DNA from 2 places in the Vibrio sp. YMD68 genome. Region 2 is predicted to be linked to the other one. Evidence: predicted binding sites of a transcription regulator. Region 2 holds the regulator's gene; the other holds the start of a gene.

Region 1 (6,855 bases), 1.1 Mb from region 2:
GCCCTGATCAAACAACCTGCATTGTTGATTCTTGATGAACCGTATCAGGGGCTCGACTTTATTAACCGTAAGTTAGTCTATTTTGCACTGAATCGAATTGCTAAGGCGAACCTGAGCCAGCTTTTGTATGTCACGCACTACAAAGAAGATGCGTTGGATGCAATCACACACTTTGTCGATTTTGTACCGGATAGAGAAGGGCATAAAGCTGTTATTACGCATATCGAGTAATATAGAGTTGATCAAAAAAGGCTTCATTCTAAAACGAAGCCTTCTATCAAAATACTCTAATTACAGAATGTGATCGCGTACTTCAGGGTCTTTACGCTCTAGGTAGTGAATCGATTTAATACGACGGATGGTACGGCAGCGGCCACGGATGACTAAGGTTTCCGTCGTCGCGATATTTCCTTTACGGGTAATGCCTTCTAGAAGGTCACCTTTAGTGATGCCCGTTGCGGCGAAAACCACATCGTCACTGCGCGCCATATCTTCCATTTTAAGCACGACATTCGTAGCCACGCCCATTTCAGCACAACGCTTCAGTTCTTCTTCACCAAACTTACGGTTTTCTTCGGTATCGCCTTTTACTTCATGGCGAGGGATCAGCTTACCGTGCATGTCACCATCGAGAGCACGAATAACCGCAGCAGACACCACACCTTCAGGCGCACCGCCGATGCAGTACATAACATCGACTTCGCTGTCAGGCATACAGGTGAGAATAGACGCCGCCACATCACCATCTGGCACAGCGAAAACGCGTACGCCCATGGCTTGCATTTCTGCGATCACTTTATCGTGACGAGGCTTAGCAAGCGTGGTGACAACCAATGTATCTAACGTTTTACCGAGTGCTTTCGCAATATTTTCAAGGTTTTCTGCTAGCGGTTTATCAAGGTCGATGCAGCCTTTCGCACCAGGGCCAACCACGAGTTTTTCCATGTACATGTCAGGCGCTTTTAAGAAGCTACCTTTCTCGCCCGCAGCAAGAACAGCCAGTGCATTCGATTGCCCCATAGCGGTCATGCGAGTCCCTTCGATAGGGTCTACCGCGATATCAACGGCATCACCGCCTTTACCTACATTTTCACCAATGAAAAGCATCGGCGCATCATCAATTTCACCTTCACCGATCACGATCTCGCCGCTAATGTCGGTTTTATTGAGTAGGCTGCGCATAACTTCAACCGCTGCACCGTCAGCAGCAATTTTATCGCCACGGCCAAGCCATTTGTAACCTGCTAATGCAGCACCTTCGGTAACTCGTGAAAATGCCATTGCTAAGTCGCGTTTCATGATGACTCCAAATATGAAAGGGAAAAGGAAAAATTCGGCGAGATTTTAGCACATCAAAAAGGAAACGTTTGCTTTTTTGTCTAATGGCCATTCAGCGCATGATATTTTCAAACAAATTGAAGCGTGAACCTTGGCTTGGTCAGGTGTTTGTCAATATGCGTGTGTTTTTTGAGCGAATGATATAAATTATCGAATATAGCGCGTGTTTATCGGCTCGCTGCTGAGTAGAATGGGGGCAATAGCAACACTCACCAAACAACGACTTAAGCACACATCCGTTTAAGCACACATTCACTTAAGCAAGTAACGACTTAAGCAAATAGAAAGGTAGGCTAAAATGTCTTTTGAAGTATTAGAGCAATTGGAAGCAAAGATTCAAACAGCGGTAGATACAATTTCACTGCTACAAATGGAAGTAGAAGAGCTAAAAGAAGAAAAGCAACTGCTAGAAAACGAAGCGAATGAGCTAAAAGCAAACCGTGAAGCTCTAGAGCAAAAAACAGAGCAGATGCAACAAGAACAAGCGGCATGGCAAGAACGTATCCGCGGCCTATTGGGTAAAATGGATGAAGTAGAGTAGGCGCTCGCTTACTTTTTCTTGAGCTTGTAAATAATTTTTTGAAGCTTAATGAGCTTTCTTGGAAGCCGGATTCGTTTGCTTTACAGCTAGATGGGTTTTCTTTGAATTTATAATAAAAACGCCAGCGATGATTCGTTGGCGTTTTTGTTTTTCTGACCGCAGGCGAATTCTATTACCCTTGTGGGCGAACACCGAGCGTATGACAAAGTGCGTACGTCATTTCAGCGCGATTTAGCGTGTAGAAGTGGAAATCTTTAACACCTTCACGGCTTAAAATTCTCACCATATCGATCGCTTGGCTGGCTCCGACTAGTTGGCGTGTGGTTGGGTCGTCGTCTAGACCTTCAAACTGTTTTGCCATCCAGCCCGGGACTTTTACGTTGTTCATCGCGGCAAAACGAGACGCTTGTTTAAAATTCGACACGGGTAAAATACCTGGCACAATTTCAACATCAATCCCAGCTGCGACACAGCGGTCACGAAAACGCAGGTAACTTTCGACATCGAAGAAGAATTGAGTGATGGCACGATTTGCGCCTGCATCCACTTTGCGTTTCAGGTTGAGAAGATCAGATTGTGCACTTTTCGCTTCAGGGTGAACTTCAGGAAACGCAGCCACAGAGATATCAAAGTCATGGCGTTCTTTCAGGAGCGTCACAAGATCTGATGCGTACATGTCTGGTGCACCGCCACCAGGTGGAATGTCGCCACGAAGTGCCACAATGCTTTGAATGCCATTATTCCAGTAATCATCCGCGATTTGGATTAACTCATCACGAGAGGCGTCAATGCACGTTAGGTGAGGCGCAGCAATCAAGCCGGTTTGATCTTTAATGTCTTTGATGATGGAGTGCGTACGGTCACGCTCGCCAGAGTTTGCGCCATAAGTAACAGAAACAAACTTTGGTTGTAGAGTTTTCAGGCGGTGTACAGAGTTCCATAGTGTTTCTTCCATCTTTTCACTGCTCGGTGGAAAGAACTCGAATGACACATTAATGTTGTCTGAAAGCTCAGCAACATTTTGGTTTAATGCATCTATGTGACCTGCGTGTGTGTATCCCATCTTACTCTCCCTGTGATCAATGTAATCACCAAACTTTAAAATCGACGTTTAGACGTCTATATGTCCACAGGATGTAATGAAAGCGATTTAATGTCAACAGTCTAACTATGAATTTTTTTCATGTTGATAATGAGCCAATCTCAAGTAGAGATGAAGTCGCTATTCAATGAGTTATGCAAGTAGGTATTCAAGCAACCATTAAGGCAACCATTGAGGCGATGAGTAGGATGATGCAAGAAAAGAGGGGAAAAAATGGGCTAGATAATCTCTAACCCAATTATTGACATGAAATAGTCCAGGTTACAGTAGGCTCGACAATAGGTTCAGATCCGATTGAATCGCTCCCGCCGTGACTTCTCGCCCTGCGCCAGGGCCACGAATCACCAGTGGGTTGTCTTTATACCACTTACTTTCAATCGCAAAAATATTGTCGCAAGGGAGCAGGTTGGCGAGTGCGTGCTCTTTGTTGAGCGCTTCAATACCAACGGTTGCTTTGCCGTTCTTCTCGAGTCGAGCAATGTAGCGCAGTACTTTATCTTCACGCTGAGCTTTTTCCAATCGCTCGGCCAGAATCTCACTCAGTAGAGCACTCTTATCTAGGAAGTCATCCAGCGGGAGGCCAGCCAGCTCTTGAGGCACTAACGATTCCACTTTGACGTTTTCAGGTTCAATATCAAGGCCGGATTCACGGGCAAGGATAACCAACTTGCGCATAACGTCTGACCCATCAAGATCAGAACGCGGATCGGGCTCTGTTAACCCTTGTTGCCAGGCTAAATCAACCAGTTCACTGAAAGGAACCGAGCCATCAAACTGCTGGAATAACCACGACAGTGTGCCCGAGAAAATGCCAGACAGCGCCATGATGTCATCGCCACTTTCACGAAGATCGCGAACCGTGTGATTGATCGGTAAGCCCGCCCCCACGGTGGCATTGTATAACCAATGGCGGTTGATTTTACTGAATGCATCCTGAACTTGATGGTAATAGTGACTGGATGCGGATCCTGCCACTTTGTTTGCTGAGATAAGGTGCATACCGTGTGCAGCAATGTCGAGATATTGATTGGCAAGCACTTGGCTAGCGGTGACATCCAGGACGATTACATCATCGTAGCCCTGAATCGCTCCTAGTCGCTCAATCCATTCTTTGCCATTGTGAGTGACCGATTCATCGTTAAATCGCTTCTCAACGCTGCTTGCATCGATTCCTTGCTCATCAAACCAATACGTCTGGCTGTCGATGACGGCAACGAGGTTGAAGCTCATTCCGCGGCGTTTTTCTAACTCATTTTTTTGGACAGAGAACAACTCAAGCCAACTACGGCCAATATTGCCCTTGCCGCATAACGCAATCGCGACACGTTTCTGTGCCTGGAAAAGTTGAGTATGAATCGCATTGACCAACGGTGTTATCGGCGTTTTGCGTGTTACGGCCACAAGACTTAACCCCGATTGAGATTCAGAGATGAACTCGACCGGTGAAGCTTTCAGTTGTTGGTAAAAGCCGTAACAGTGATTCGGGTTTTTCGCCACGCCCGCACCGACGGCAGCGACAAGGGAATACCCTTCTTTGAGTTTGATTTCCGCTTCTATCGCGGCATCTTGCAGGTGGCTTAAGGCACCGCTAGCAATTTCGGCGGTATAAGCAAGACGCAGTTTGTATTGATCAGGTTGAGCTTCATAGGCCAGCGGTTCAAGCTGGGCGCGTTTTAGGCTTTGTAGTACTTCGGTTTCTACGCGTTCAAAATCGTGGCTGTGAGCAAAGGAAAGCTGAATCAGCAATACTTCGTCAAGTGAGGTGATGATTTTTGCACCACGACCAGAAGCCAGTACGCGTTCAATGCGTGTTGACCCTGATTCGGCTTGATAGCTGCAACGTAAATGAAGATCCATGGTGCTTTGAGCGACAGGTTGCAAAGTACGACTGTGCAGTACGGGCGCAGCAAGCCGAGCCAGTTCACTGGCTTCATCTAATCGAAGCAGCGGCAGTAAGCAAGCATCGCTAACAATGCGGGGGTCGGCACTGTATACGCCGGCCACATCGCTCCAGATGGTCACCTGCGTGGCTTCGGCTAATGCCCCGATAACGGTGGCTGAATAGTCCGAACCATTACGGCCAAGCAGTATGGTATGGCCTTCGCTGTCTTGCGCCATAAACCCAGTGATGACGACACGATGATGTGTATGTTGAGCCAACACTTCTTTAATCAGTGGATACGAGCTGGCTCGATCGACTTCTGGCTGAGTACCTGCTTCTGCACGCAAGAAAGCACGAGCATCTTGAGCAACGGCATTCAGTGCATTTTGTGAAAGCAAAGCCGCCAGCAATCTTGCAGACCAGACTTCACCGTGACCTAAAATGGCCGCACGTTGCGCCTCTGTCAGTGGCGCGGTCAGTTCACCAAGCGTACTAAATTCATCGCTGAGTTGAGCAATTAAACTGTGTTGTGCATCACCCGTAAGAAGGGCGTTAATCAGATCAACTTGAAACTGCCTTAGCGCCTGTAATTCTTCGTGTGCGAGTCGACCGTCTTTGGAAAGCGCATCCACAAACGCGATTAATCGGTTGGTGGTTTTGCCTGCCGCCGAGACGACCACCAGATCTTCAGAACCTGAATACTCTTTGAGAATATTGACGACGCGACGGTAACATTCAGGATCCGCGAGGCTGCTTCCACCAAATTTGTGCAGTTGACGTGAAATGGTCATGAATTACGCCTCTTTCTCTGAAGGGGGTGTATTTTGAGAATCCGCGGCATCGCCAGTAAAGTCGGCGGCTTTTTGAAAGGCTTGCTTGAGGTCATCGATCAGATCATCGGCATCTTCTAGACCAACCGAGAGGCGAAGAAGTTGCTGAGAAATGCCAGCTTCAGCAAGCGCTGCTTCCCCCATGGCTCTGTGGGTCATGGAGGCGGGGTGACAAATCAAGCTCTCAACACCGCCAAGCGACTCTGCCAGTGAAAACAGTTCGAGTTGTTCAACAAAGAACTTTAATTGCTCAAAGGTTCCGCCAAACTCAAAGCTCAGCATAGAACCAAAGCCTAACTGTTGTTTTTTGGCAATCTCATGGCCCGGGTGGCTTTCTAGGCTCGGGTGATAAATGGTTTTCACTAAAGGTTGACGTTGAAGTTCGACTAAAATGGTTTGCGAGCTTTCTTCGTGCACACGCATGCGCGCGCCCAATGTACGAATGCCGCGTAACGTCATGTAGCTATCAAAAGGCGTACCTGTAGCGCCAATGCAGTTGCCCCACCATCCGAGTTCTTCCGCATGCTCTTCGGTTTTGGTGATCACAACGCCACCAATCACATCGGAGTGACCATTGATGTATTTGGTGGTTGAGTGAATAACAAAGTCAGCGCCAAGCTCTAAAGGCTTTTGGAACACCGGAGTTAAAAAGGTATTGTCGACCGCGACTAATGCCCCGACTTGTTTGGCTTTTTGGCATGTTTTCTCAATGTCGACCACACGTACTAAAGGATTTGATGGGGTTTCAATCAGAATCAGTTTTGGTTTTTTAGCAATGGCCGCGTCAAAGGCTTTGGTATCCGATTGATCAACAAATTCCACCTTGAAGTCACCTTTAAGGCTTCGCGTATTAAACAGGCGGTAAGTGCCACCATAGCAATCGTGTGGAGCAACGATAAGATCATCTGGCCCCAAAAATGTTGATACCCAAAGGTTAAGTGCAGACGTTCCACAGTTTGTGACCACCGCGCCTTTTCCTGATTCTAGCTCAAACAAGGCGGTTTCAAGCAACCCGCGATTTGGGTTTCCAGAACGTGTGTAATCGTATTTAGGCACTTCGCCAAATGCAGGGAAGCCGTAATTGGTTGAGAGATAAATAGGTGGCACCACAGCGTGATGTTGCGTATCTGACTCGATTCCCGTACGAACTGCGATTGTTGCT
Region 2 (11,495 bases):
CTCTCGGGGCTCAGATAGAGGAAACACAAAACTTTACCCACCAGCATATCGAGCTCAGTTAATACACTGCGGTTAATCAGCGAGGTTGAACGTGGGCGAAGATAGAAAAAACCTTCCGGAGCTTTCACCAACTCAACGTTATAGCGTTGATAGAAAAGGGCTAATTCTGTTTCAAAATCACTGAGTAAAGCGTGTTTATCCAGATCGTCACTCGATACATGACGCCCCATGCGCAATAGGCTGTCGAGTTCTGGAAACAGTGGGTTTGATATTGCTTTTGCCAGGTTTTCTGGCATGTATTCATTAATATCGGTCGATGACATTTGCTTGTACCTTTGCACCAAAATCATTAATTGCTTGCCAATTAGGTTGAATCGCTCGGTAGTCTGATTCCGAATACCCTAATCGAACGGCTTGATCAATAATCATTCTGGCTAAATCAAAATGATGAGTCTGTGGATAAGTGAATAGATAGTCGCGCAGCACCTGACTTAGATCGATGTGGCTGCCCTGTTCTTTATGCTGTTTAAGCATCGAACTGATTTTGGTTGATAACTCAGTATTCACTTGTTGAATTTCTTCATACTCAACGTCAAGTGGAACTTGCCCTGTGACTTCATCATCACGAAGAACAAGGGCTTCATCTCGTAAGTCACTCAATCGTTCAGCATCGGCATAAGTCAGATGCCATGGAGAATCAAAATAATCGGCAACCGATTGACGCAGGCGTTGGCTGAATGCACGATTTTGATCCATGTCTATCGCCGTACGAATGAATTTATGCACATGGCGATCGTACCCTATCCAAAGGTCGATAGCCTGCTGACCCCAGCTGATGATTCGATCTAGTTTAGTTTGCAAACTGAACAAAGCTTCTTCAATCTCTGCAAGGGCAGGATCACCATAGACCAACCCTTGAATATCGAGAATTTGGGTTTGCAGTTCATCACCTGCGGCTTGCAAGGTATCTTGCAGCTCTTTTAATGTCGACGACGTTTCTGACAGTAAAGATTCGCAATTATTAATGGCTTCTCGCCAGTCTTTATTCAATAGCTCTGCTATTTGAAGCTTTACGTTCTGCTGCTGTTCGTCCATCACTCGTTGGTTGAGATCGATTTGGTCGAATATTTCACCCACCGAGTATTTCAAAACGCCATACACTCGCTTTTTCCAGTGCGTCGCATCGCCACCTTCGTGGGCTGACTTAGACGCTTTCGCCATTTCATCAGCAGCCATAGAAAGCTGAATTGATAGTTTCAACTTGGAAAATTCTCGGTGACGCAGGTAGTAATCGGTGATGCCGATAGCAAGCGATGATAATCGGTATATACTCGCCCCATCCGTCACTTCACTGGTGAAACGGCTGATTAGACGTTGCTTGACCAATTCATTGATCGCGTTATTCGCGCGAAAGGCGGAGGCTTCTCCGGTATTTTCAAACATCCGAGTGACGATGGTAAAAGCATCATGCAACTCACCTTCACCCAGTTCTTCATCAAACCTATTATCACTTAAAACCGCTAACGCTATTAAAAATGCGAGCCGTTCGTTTGAGAGGTTTAATGAGAAATCGTGCTGCTTTACCCAACCAACCAATTCATCCACTGGCTGTTCAGCAACATTGAGAGTCATCTCACTCATGTCTATTCCTGATTTCTTTTTCTTTTTACCAACACATCGATACGTCAATGCATCGGCCTAATGGCAAGTACTGCTCTTCATCGACATGACTGTTTGTCTCGAGTCAGCACTGCTTCTTATTATGGGTTGTTCCCTATCCACGCCATACTCTGTGTCACGTTTACGTGAACAAATGTCTAACGAGTGTCGTATTATTTTCTCCTAACGAGCCCAATATAATCGAGTCGCTAAGTGCTTTCTGTAACAAAGACCCATGTTCATACCTTGTAAAAAGAACCGAAGGTCTTCCCAAACAATGACTTGGCGTGCCTAGGCTTTACTCAAACCATCCATGTTTTTTACAAATTTGTGGGCGATATCGTCGAAATCACGGCGTTCGCTTACAACAGTTGGGTTATGATAAAGAATTGTCCCGCTATTCTGTCATAGGAATGGTAGGAATAGAGAAGGATTCTCCTATTTTTATTATCAAGTGGTGTTTTTTCGGACTATTTTTGTATGTTTGAGCTGAAAAAGATTGTTTCTTCATTGTTGATGCCTTTACCTGCAATGCTCATTGTTGGTTTTTTAGGCTTGATGCTTATTATGTTTACCGCTAAACGAAAGACAGGATGTTTTGTCGTATTGTTTTCTCTTTGCGGTATTTTCCTCATTGCTTTCCAACCTATCTCTACGCGCCTGCTAATGCCAATGGAACGTACTTACTCCGCCTTTTTACCCATCGATGAACCTATCGATTACGTGATGGTTCTTGGCAGTGGGCATGTGGTCGACGATCAAATACCCCCCACCTCAGAACTCAGTCGTACTGCGTTGATGAGACTGAGCGAAGGGATTCGGATCTCTCGTATGTACCCTGGTTCTAAACTGATTCTTTCAGGTTACGCTGGAGGTTCTGAATTTAGTAACGCGCGAATGATGGCGAAAGTTGCACTCGCGTTAGGGGTATCCAAGTCTGATATTATCTTGCTGGAAACAGCCAAAGATACGTGGGAAGAAGCGCGACAAGCCGCGGCGTTTGTCGGCCAGAAAAAACTGATACTCGTCACATCCGCAAGTCATATGCAGCGTTCACTAAACGAGTTTCACTCCGCTGGGATTAAACCCGTTCCTGCGCCGACTAACTACTTGGCCCACCAAAATATTAATCAGCCGTGGGAAAAATACACACCAAGAGCGCGTTACCTAGAGCAAACCGAACGATATTGGCACGAAACCTTAGGGACGGCCTGGCAGACATTACGTGATAAAGCCGCCAATTACGAAGAAAACGTTTTGGAAGTGGAAGATAATACGCTTTAGGCGTCATCCATAACACGGTTAACTCTACAAATCTCCGAGATAGAACGCTCCCATATTAAAAAGCCCGAAGTCATCAACTTCGGGCTTTTTTGTCTATCCTATGGATAAATCCAATGATTATGGGAATGCCATGGTTGTAGGAATACAGTGCTTGTGGGAAGACAATATTGTGGGAATACTAGATTTAATCTCCGGCAAACATATACCCCTCGCCATGGACAGTGACAAAAATTTGCGGGTTCTTTGCATCGTATTCCATTTTCGCTCTCATGCGTCTGATCAACACATCAATAGTACGATCGTTTGGTGCATCGACGCGGTGACTGATCATGTTGAGTATACGTTCTCGGCTTAATACTTGGTTAGGGTACGATGATAACGCAACAAGCAATTCGTATTCTGCTTTGGTCAGTTTAACCGGAACACCATCACGGCTAAGTGCTCTGCGCTGAATATCAAACGTCCAATCACTAAAGTGAACCAATTTCTCGTTGGCGTCTTTTTTTACCGCAGAGAGAGAAGAGGCATTCTTTGCTGTTGAGATCCGCCACAATAAATTTTTCACTCGAACCAGCAGTTCACGTAATTCAAAGGGTTTGGTGACGTAATCATCCGCACCCATTTCTAAGCCAACAATCTTATCAATGCTGTCCGTTCGCCCGGTTACTAGAATAATACCAATGTCCGACTGACTTCGTAGTTCTCGTGTCAACATCAGACCATCAGAGCCTGGAAGGTTAATGTCGAGCATGACCAAATCGACAGAGGACATTTGCAATATTTCATGCATCTGTTCACCGCTTTGAGCTTCACTCACCGTATAACCTTCATTCTGAAAGTAGCCGACCAGCTTACTGCGTGTTACAGCATCGTCTTCGACGACCAGTATATGATAAGTCATTTAACTCACTTATTTTTATTCATTGGAATGATTTTGCTAGAGCCATTCTATTCATAATTCATCACAATTCTAGCTCATCCGGTTAAGTTTGGACAAATCTTGCAAGTTTATTGATTCAAAACAAGCTCGCTGAATCTGTTCATAATACGACATAATTTCACAATATTTATCACACTCTTAAGTAACCCTATTCATTTTTATTCGCTAAACTAGAAAGATAATTTCTGTTAAGGCTAATGACAATGCAAGAAACAAAAGCATTCAACGAAAAACGGGCTGAAATCTACTGGTGGCTATCTAGCCTATTCGCCAAGGAGCTCACCGAAGCGGATATCGAACAGTACCAGTCTGCTCAGATTAGAGCTTTCCTCACTGGTTTGGGAGAGAACCCATCATTAAAACCTGCGATTGATAAACTCGTTGACGCACTGAATCGACTGCAAGACAGAGAAGATGCGCAACTTGAGTTATCTGCTGATTTTTGTGACCTATTTTTAAAGTCAGATAAAGATTCAGCTCTGCCATACGCGTCAATTTATATTGGCGAGGCTGGGATACTCAATGATACTCCTGCAAAGGAAATGGCTGAGCTGATGGCGAAGCATAATGTGACCGTTCATGAAACCCTCAATGAACCGGCTGATCATATCGCTATTGAACTTGATTTTTTAGGTCACCTGATTATCCGTTCCAATGAAGTTGAAATCGAAAAGCATCTTGACCAAGCACTGATTGAGCAAAAACAGTTTATCTCAACCTACTTGTTATCTTGGGTCCCGCAATTTGCTCATAAATGTCAGCAATTGGATGATTTCGGTTTCTATGCTGCGGTATCTGAATTGATGGGTGCTTTTCTGGAACTCGATTGCCAATACTTAGCTGGCGAGTAAAAACTCAATATAAACACCATGATATTGTCTAATTGTAGTTTTAGATCACGCGAATATGACCGCTTTTCATTGCTTGTACTTCACATGAAGTCTAAAATTAAAATAATAACGACAAAAGAATGACTAACTAACCGCTATTATTGGCGGTTTTTGTGTTTTTACTGATGTAAGATGTTTTTGCTCATGTAAGCACTGAAACGCTTTGTTAGTGAATGGAATTGCAACAGCAATTAACAGGAAAAGAATTATGGCCACAATTAAAGATGTTGCTCGCTTAGCTGGCGTATCAACGACCACGGTTTCTCACGTTATCAATAAAACGCGATTCGTGGCAGAAACGACACAAGAAAAAGTGAATAAAGCCGTTGAAGAACTCAACTACGCCCCAAGTGCCGTTGCCCGCAGCTTAAAATGCAATACAACACGTACGATTGGTATGCTGGTCACTCAATCTACAAACCTTTTCTTTTCTGAAGTCATTGACGGTGTTGAAAGCTATTGTTATCGCCAAGGCTACACGCTGATTCTTTGTAACACCGGCGGTATCTATGAAAAACAGCGTGACTATATTCGAATGCTGGCCGAAAAACGAGTGGATGGCATTCTTGTCATGTGTTCGGACCTTACTGAAGAACTCCGAGAAATGCTTGACCGTCACTCAACCATTCCAAAGGTTGTGATGGATTGGGGCCCGGAAAGCTCCCAGGCCGATAAAATAATCGATAATTCAGAAGAAGGGGGTTATCTCGCCACAAAATACCTGATTGATAAAGGCCATAAAGATATTGCTTGTCTCAGCGGGCATTTTGAAAAAGCAGCATGCCAAGAGCGCATTTTAGGCTTTAAGCGTGCATTGACAGAAGCCAACCTGAAAATCGATGAAGATTGGATCTTAGAAGGTAACTTTGAGTGTGATACTGCTGTCTTAGCGGCAGACCAAATTGCAGCGATGGACAACAAACCAACGGCCATTTTCTGTTTCAACGACACGATGGCTCTCGGTTTAATCAGTCGCTTAGGGCAAAAAGGGATTAACGTTCCTAACGATATCTCTGTCATCGGTTATGACAATATTGAGCTTGCTGAATACTTTTCGCCTCCACTAACGACCGTACACCAACCCAAACGTCGTGTAGGTAAAAATGCATTTGAAATTTTGCTTGAGAGAATCAAAGATAAAGATCATGAAAAGCGCATATTTGAGATGCACCCTGAAATCGTAGAACGAAACACCGTAAAGGATCTCAATAAGTAGGCTGTGTTGACTGGCTTTTCTTTACTTGCTAATTATATGTTATAGTTTAGACTCATTATTGAGATGAATTTGTTGGATGAACATCACAGTAACCAAGCGGTTTAGTGATATTCATTCAGATTGATCAAAGCTTTATTTTTAGTCACGCACAGGGCAAACCACTTGAAAGGGTGGGACGCAAAGCCTCCGGCCTTAACCAAACATTCTGTTTATCACAGGAGTTGGTAGGTAGCGGGGTTACCGATGGCAAGCAATGCAAACATAAAATTTACCCGTAAATGACACAGTTTCTGCATATTTTGCTAACCTCTCGGACCTGATTTGGTGGCGTATTTAACATACACCGAGAACATACAGCATGGATAAACCAATACTAAAAGACTCAATGAGGCTGTTTGAACAGCTTGGACGAGTAAAGTCTCGTTCAATGTTTGGCGGTTTCGGTATTTTTGTTGAAGACACAATGTTTGCACTTGTTGTAAATGACAAACTTCACATAAGAGCCGATAGCATTGCCGTTAAAAAGTTCAAGCAGCAAGGCTATATGCCATATGTCTATAAAAAGCGCGGACACCCTGTCGTAACCAAATATTATGCGTTACCTGATGATTGGATGTCAGATTCCGCAGCCACTCTCGCTGAAGCAAAAAGCTCATTAGAGATCGCAAAGAAAGAAAAAGAAAGCCAAGCATCTGCAAAACCGGATCGCCTTAAGGATTTACCAAATCTTAGGTTAGCAACGGAAAGAATGCTGAAAAAAGCGGGGATTGATTCTGTGGCAACTCTTGAGGAGCAAGGCTCTGTAGCCGCTTATAAGGCCATTCAGCAATCTCACCCATCAGATGTGGGCTTGGAGCTCCTTTGGGCGCTAGAAGGTGCTATTAAGGGGACTCACTGGTCTGTTATTCCCCAAGAGAGACGGGAAGAACTCGCGAATCGATTAAGATAACTCAAAAAACCAACATTCATATGTTGGTTTTTTTATGTCTCATTATCGGCATCAAAATTTGAATCTGTTTATTCTATTGATACTTGAAATTTTTTTACCCTAATACGGTTCTCTATACGCACATCACCTTACAGGTTCTATAACTATGAATAAAAAAATACTCTTTGCCATTTTTCTGATCGGCACCATTCTATTTCTTACGATAAATTACGGGCACCTTTTGACTTTAGAGAATGCAAAGTCACAGCAAGAATCATTGAGTAATATTATTGAATCCAACTTTGCAATCGCAGCTCTAAGCTACTTTGCAATTTATATCGTTGTGGTCGCATTTTCTATCCCAGGTGCTGCGGTTGTAACTCTATTAGGTGCCGCGCTGTTTGGGTTTTGGACCAGCCTGGTTTTGGTTTCTTTTGCCAGCTCAATAGGCGCAACGCTTGCCTTTCTTAGTAGTCGATTTTTGTTGAAGGAATGGGTTCAAAAAAAATTCGGCTCCAAACTCTCTACAATTAATGAAGGGGTAGAAAAAGACGGCGCGTTTTATCTTTTTTCACTGCGCCTTATCCCTGTTGTTCCATTCTTTCTGATCAACCTTTTGATGGGATTGACGCCAATATCAGCTTTAAGATTCTACCTCGTGAGTCAACTCGGTATGCTACCGGGTACGGCCGTCTATCTTAATGCGGGAACCCAACTCGCCAATATAGAAAGCCTTTCAGGCATTGTCTCTTTGCCTGTGATTCTATCGTTTGTTTTGTTGGGGTTATTTCCAATCATCACCAAGAAAGCCATGACGATAATAAGAAAGAGTGACTCTGCGAAGCAAAATGAAGGGTAACGTATTCTTGAGGAAAAAAAGGCGTGGTGCTACAGAATAAGGCTCGTGTAGCACCTAATTGATCTTGCGTGGGTGGGATTCTTGCGTGAGTGGGATCAACCTATCGAGTGCAGTTTTTAATAAACTCTATCGAGTAACGATTAAATTCTTCCGGGCGCTCAACATTACACACATGACCGCAATTAGGTATTTCTAGCAGTTTGCTATCTTGATGAGCCGCAACCATTTCTTTGACTGGTTGAATAAACATATAGTCTTGCTCACCCATTAAATAAAGTGTTGGGATTGGCAACTCTCTATTTTTGAAGTACCTCATCAATGGGTTGACTTCCGCCGTCAAAATAAACCAACGTTTAAACTCTTTCTGGCATAATTTTTTTGCCTCTCGTACAAACATATGACGAGACTCTTTCTGGTTGCGCTGAGGCATAACAACGTACGCAAACAAACGATATAACCACATGTACGGGATGATGTGTTTACTCAAATCACCTAGCTTTATTAATATCTGAGAACGAATATTGAGCCGTGTTACAGCGCCCCCTAAAACCATACTATGCACACGCTCTGACGCAATCTCTGCAATATTCTGAACGATGATCGTTCCTAGCGACATGCCAACGAAGTGGGCAGAGCGAATCTTAACGTGATCCAGTACTTTCAAAATATCCAAGGTCACTTCTCTAAACGTATAACGATTCGCAATAAGATCTTTGATGAATAGATTTGATTTCCCATGCCCACGAAGATCAAGCAGCAAGATATTGAAATGCTCTTTGTATGCTTTAATCTGTTTGAACCATATCGACGAGCTTCCACCTGCCCCGTGCACAAAAACCACCCACTCGTTACTTGAAGGGTGTTCGTATGTCTTATGAAAAAGTAGAGTTTGTGACATTATTCAATAAAACCTAAGTACGCAATCTAATGAACCTAACATAGAAGCCTACCATATTTTATAGTAAATGCTATTTATCGGATAACAAACACCACTCAAATGATTGTCTAGTTGTTGCCTGATGTGACCATTCACCTAAAGATACATTAACGTTACAGAATCGAAACCGCACAACCGTTATCGCTTAAGCAAAAAAAAGCGCCCGTAGGCGCTTGAATGTATAAGAGTGTTACTGAGTGCTTCGATACATAACCAAATAGTGCTTAGCCGCATCATCCCAACAAAAATTCTTTTTCATTGCATCCAGCTGCAATCGACGAATCTCTGGGGTATTTTGCGCATAAAGTAACAGTGAACGCATAAGCGTCAGCAAAAGAGCATTTGCCGTTGGATCAGTAAAGATAAAGCCTGTTGCTTGTTCAGGGTTCTCATCGTAATCCGTGACACTGTCTTTTAAACCGCCCACCCCGCGTACTATCGGAAGTGTGCCATAGGACATACTATAGATCTGATTCAAGCCACAGGGCTCAAACTCAGACGGCATCAAAAAGAAATCCGAACCAGCTTCGACCCAATGAGCCAACTTATTGCTGTACGCTTCGACAAATGCGAATTTGTCTCCATGTTGAGCCGCAATGTCCTTCAATTGACACGCCAATACTGGATCACCCGTACCGACAATGACGATTTGTACATCGTGCTTAAGAAACTCATGCAAAATAGGTAATAAGTAGTGAACACCCTTTTGATGAGTCAGACGACAAACCATCCCATAAAGAGCGACATCTTTAACCGGCAAACCCACTTCTTCTTGTAAGGCTTGGCAATTAGCTTTCTTACCACGAACCATACTCTGCTTTGTCGCTTTGTATTTTTTAGTCAGGTAGTCATCCGTTTCTGGGTTCCACGATGAATAGTCACATCCATTGAGAATACCGACTAAATCGTCTTTACGACGATTGAACTCATAAGACATGCCATGGCTTCCAAGCTCGGTCTTAAGCTCTTCCGCGTACGTCGGGCTAACGGCATTGATCTTGTCAGCACACATCACTCCAGCTTTCAGCATAGTGATATGTGTATCGCTTACCGCAGCTTCAGGCACATGTCTAGAGTGAAACTCAGGGACCGACTGCAATTCATCGTAGCTGAACACACCTTTAAAAACGGCGTTATGAATGGAGATAACACTTCTCATGCCTTGATAAAAGGCGTCTGCTTGATGACGAACTTTCAGGAAGTATGGGACAAGGCCCGTGTGCCAATCATTCGCATGAACAATATCAGGTTGGAATCCAAGCTTAGGGAGCATGTCTAAACTTGCCGCGCTGAAAAAAGCGAACCGTTCTGCATTGTCTGTATAAGCTTGGTTATTTTCCGCATACATTTCCTTGCGAGAAAAATATTTCTCACAACGAATCGCATAGACAGGAACACCGGATACTTCGGTACTCACGACTTGATATTCAGTATGTGGCCAACTATTTAACTGAGTATCAATCAACACCTCAGCATCTTCAATATTAGGGATTTGGCTGTAAGCTGGAATAGCTAGTTTCACCACTTGCTTCAATCTTTGCAAGGATTCAGGCAGTGCCTTGGCAACATCCGCCAAGCCACCACTTTTGATCAATCCTTCAACCTCAGAAGCAACAAATAAAATCGATAGCTTTTTAGTAGCCAATTTTCTCGCCCTTTCCTATCACAACAACACCATCTTCTGACACATGATAGTGCTTTTTATCTTCTTGTAAATTCACACCTATCTGAGTTCCTGGCGCAATATCGGCATTTTTATCAACGATGACACGGCGCAATACACAGCCTTCACCAATCTTGACGTCTCCCAATAGAATACTTTCACTAATATCACACGCTGAAGCAATATTACTTCTGAAACCCAACACTGATTTTTCAATTCTTGAACCACGAACATAACTGCCATTACAGACTAAGCTATCGATAATCTGAACACGTCCATTTGCTGAGTCAGTAAAGGTTGCTGGCGGTAATGCCGGGTAGAATGTATGCAAAGGCCATTTTCGGTTGTATAAAGAGAACGGTGGATCCTTTTTCAACAAATCCATATGAGCCTGCCAATACGCATCAATCGTACCTACATCTCGCCAATACACTTCTTCTCTCTCACCAGTAATGGTATTCGTACTAAAGTCGTAAACAAACACATCACCACGTGGGTACATATTTGGAATGATGTCGTTGCCAAAATCATGCGACGAGTCTTCTTTATCAGCATCTTCAATCAGTTCTGCATACAGGTTTTTCGCTTCGAAAATGTAGTTGCCCATCGATACTAATGCGTTTTCCGGATCGCCTGGAATTGCCTTCGGATTGGCTGGTTTCTCTTGGAAACCCACCATACGGCCTTCTGTATCAACTTCAATGACACCAAACTGTGACGCTTCAGCAAGTGGCATACGAAGTGCAGAAACCGTTAAAGCCGCTTCTTTTTGTTTATGGAAATCAAGCATTTGTCTGATGTCCATTTTATAAATATGATCAGAGCCAAATATGCAGACTTGATCCGGTTCCGCTAATTGCATGAAGTTCAAGTTTTGATAAATAGCGTCTGCAGTTCCCTCATACCAACGCTTTCCCGTTCTCATTTGAGCAGGGATTGGGTCAATAAATCGATCGGTAATCCCACTGATATTCCAACCTTTTTTCATGTGGTGGAATAGAGATTGGGATTTAAATTGCGTCAGTACGTAAATACGCATCAAATCTGCGTTAACAAAGTTATTCAGAGCGAAATCGATTAAACGATAACTGCCACCAAACGGAACTGCAGGTTTACTCC

The links. Region 2 encodes PurR, which represses purine synthesis genes. Its sites were predicted from a motif close to TNANGNAAACGTTTNCNTNA; they were not measured.
Region 1: the regulator PurR is predicted to act here: its motif matches at 1,356-1,375, upstream of glpX (class II fructose-bisphosphatase).

The regions. Positions count from the first base shown of each region.
Region 1 covers NZ_CP124614.1:176,090-182,944, forward strand. The annotation lists gene modF (molybdate ABC transporter ATP-binding protein ModF) at 1-231, shown strand, start outside; gene glpX (class II fructose-bisphosphatase) at 292-1,299, opposite strand; gene zapB (cell division protein ZapB) at 1,637-1,879, shown strand; gene metF (methylenetetrahydrofolate reductase) at 2,052-2,942, opposite strand; gene QF117_RS06785 (bifunctional aspartate kinase/homoserine dehydrogenase II) at 3,243-5,654, opposite strand; gene QF117_RS06790 (O-succinylhomoserine (thiol)-lyase) at 5,658-6,855, opposite strand, start outside.
Region 2 covers NZ_CP124614.1:1,257,615-1,269,109, reverse strand. The annotation lists gene mukE (chromosome partition protein MukE) at 1-323, opposite strand, end outside; gene mukF (chromosome partition protein MukF) at 304-1,641, opposite strand; gene elyC (envelope biogenesis factor ElyC) at 2,140-2,943, shown strand; gene torR (two-component system response regulator TorR) at 3,128-3,844, opposite strand; gene torD (molecular chaperone TorD) at 4,087-4,734, shown strand; gene purR (HTH-type transcriptional repressor PurR) at 4,982-5,989, shown strand; cyclic di-GMP riboswitch class I at 6,132-6,234, shown strand; gene QF117_RS11955 (TfoX/Sxy family DNA transformation protein) at 6,348-6,938, shown strand; gene QF117_RS11950 (TVP38/TMEM64 family protein) at 7,084-7,776, shown strand; gene QF117_RS11945 (alpha/beta hydrolase) at 7,877-8,674, opposite strand; gene glgA (glycogen synthase GlgA) at 8,904-10,358, opposite strand; gene glgC (glucose-1-phosphate adenylyltransferase) at 10,348-11,495, opposite strand, start outside.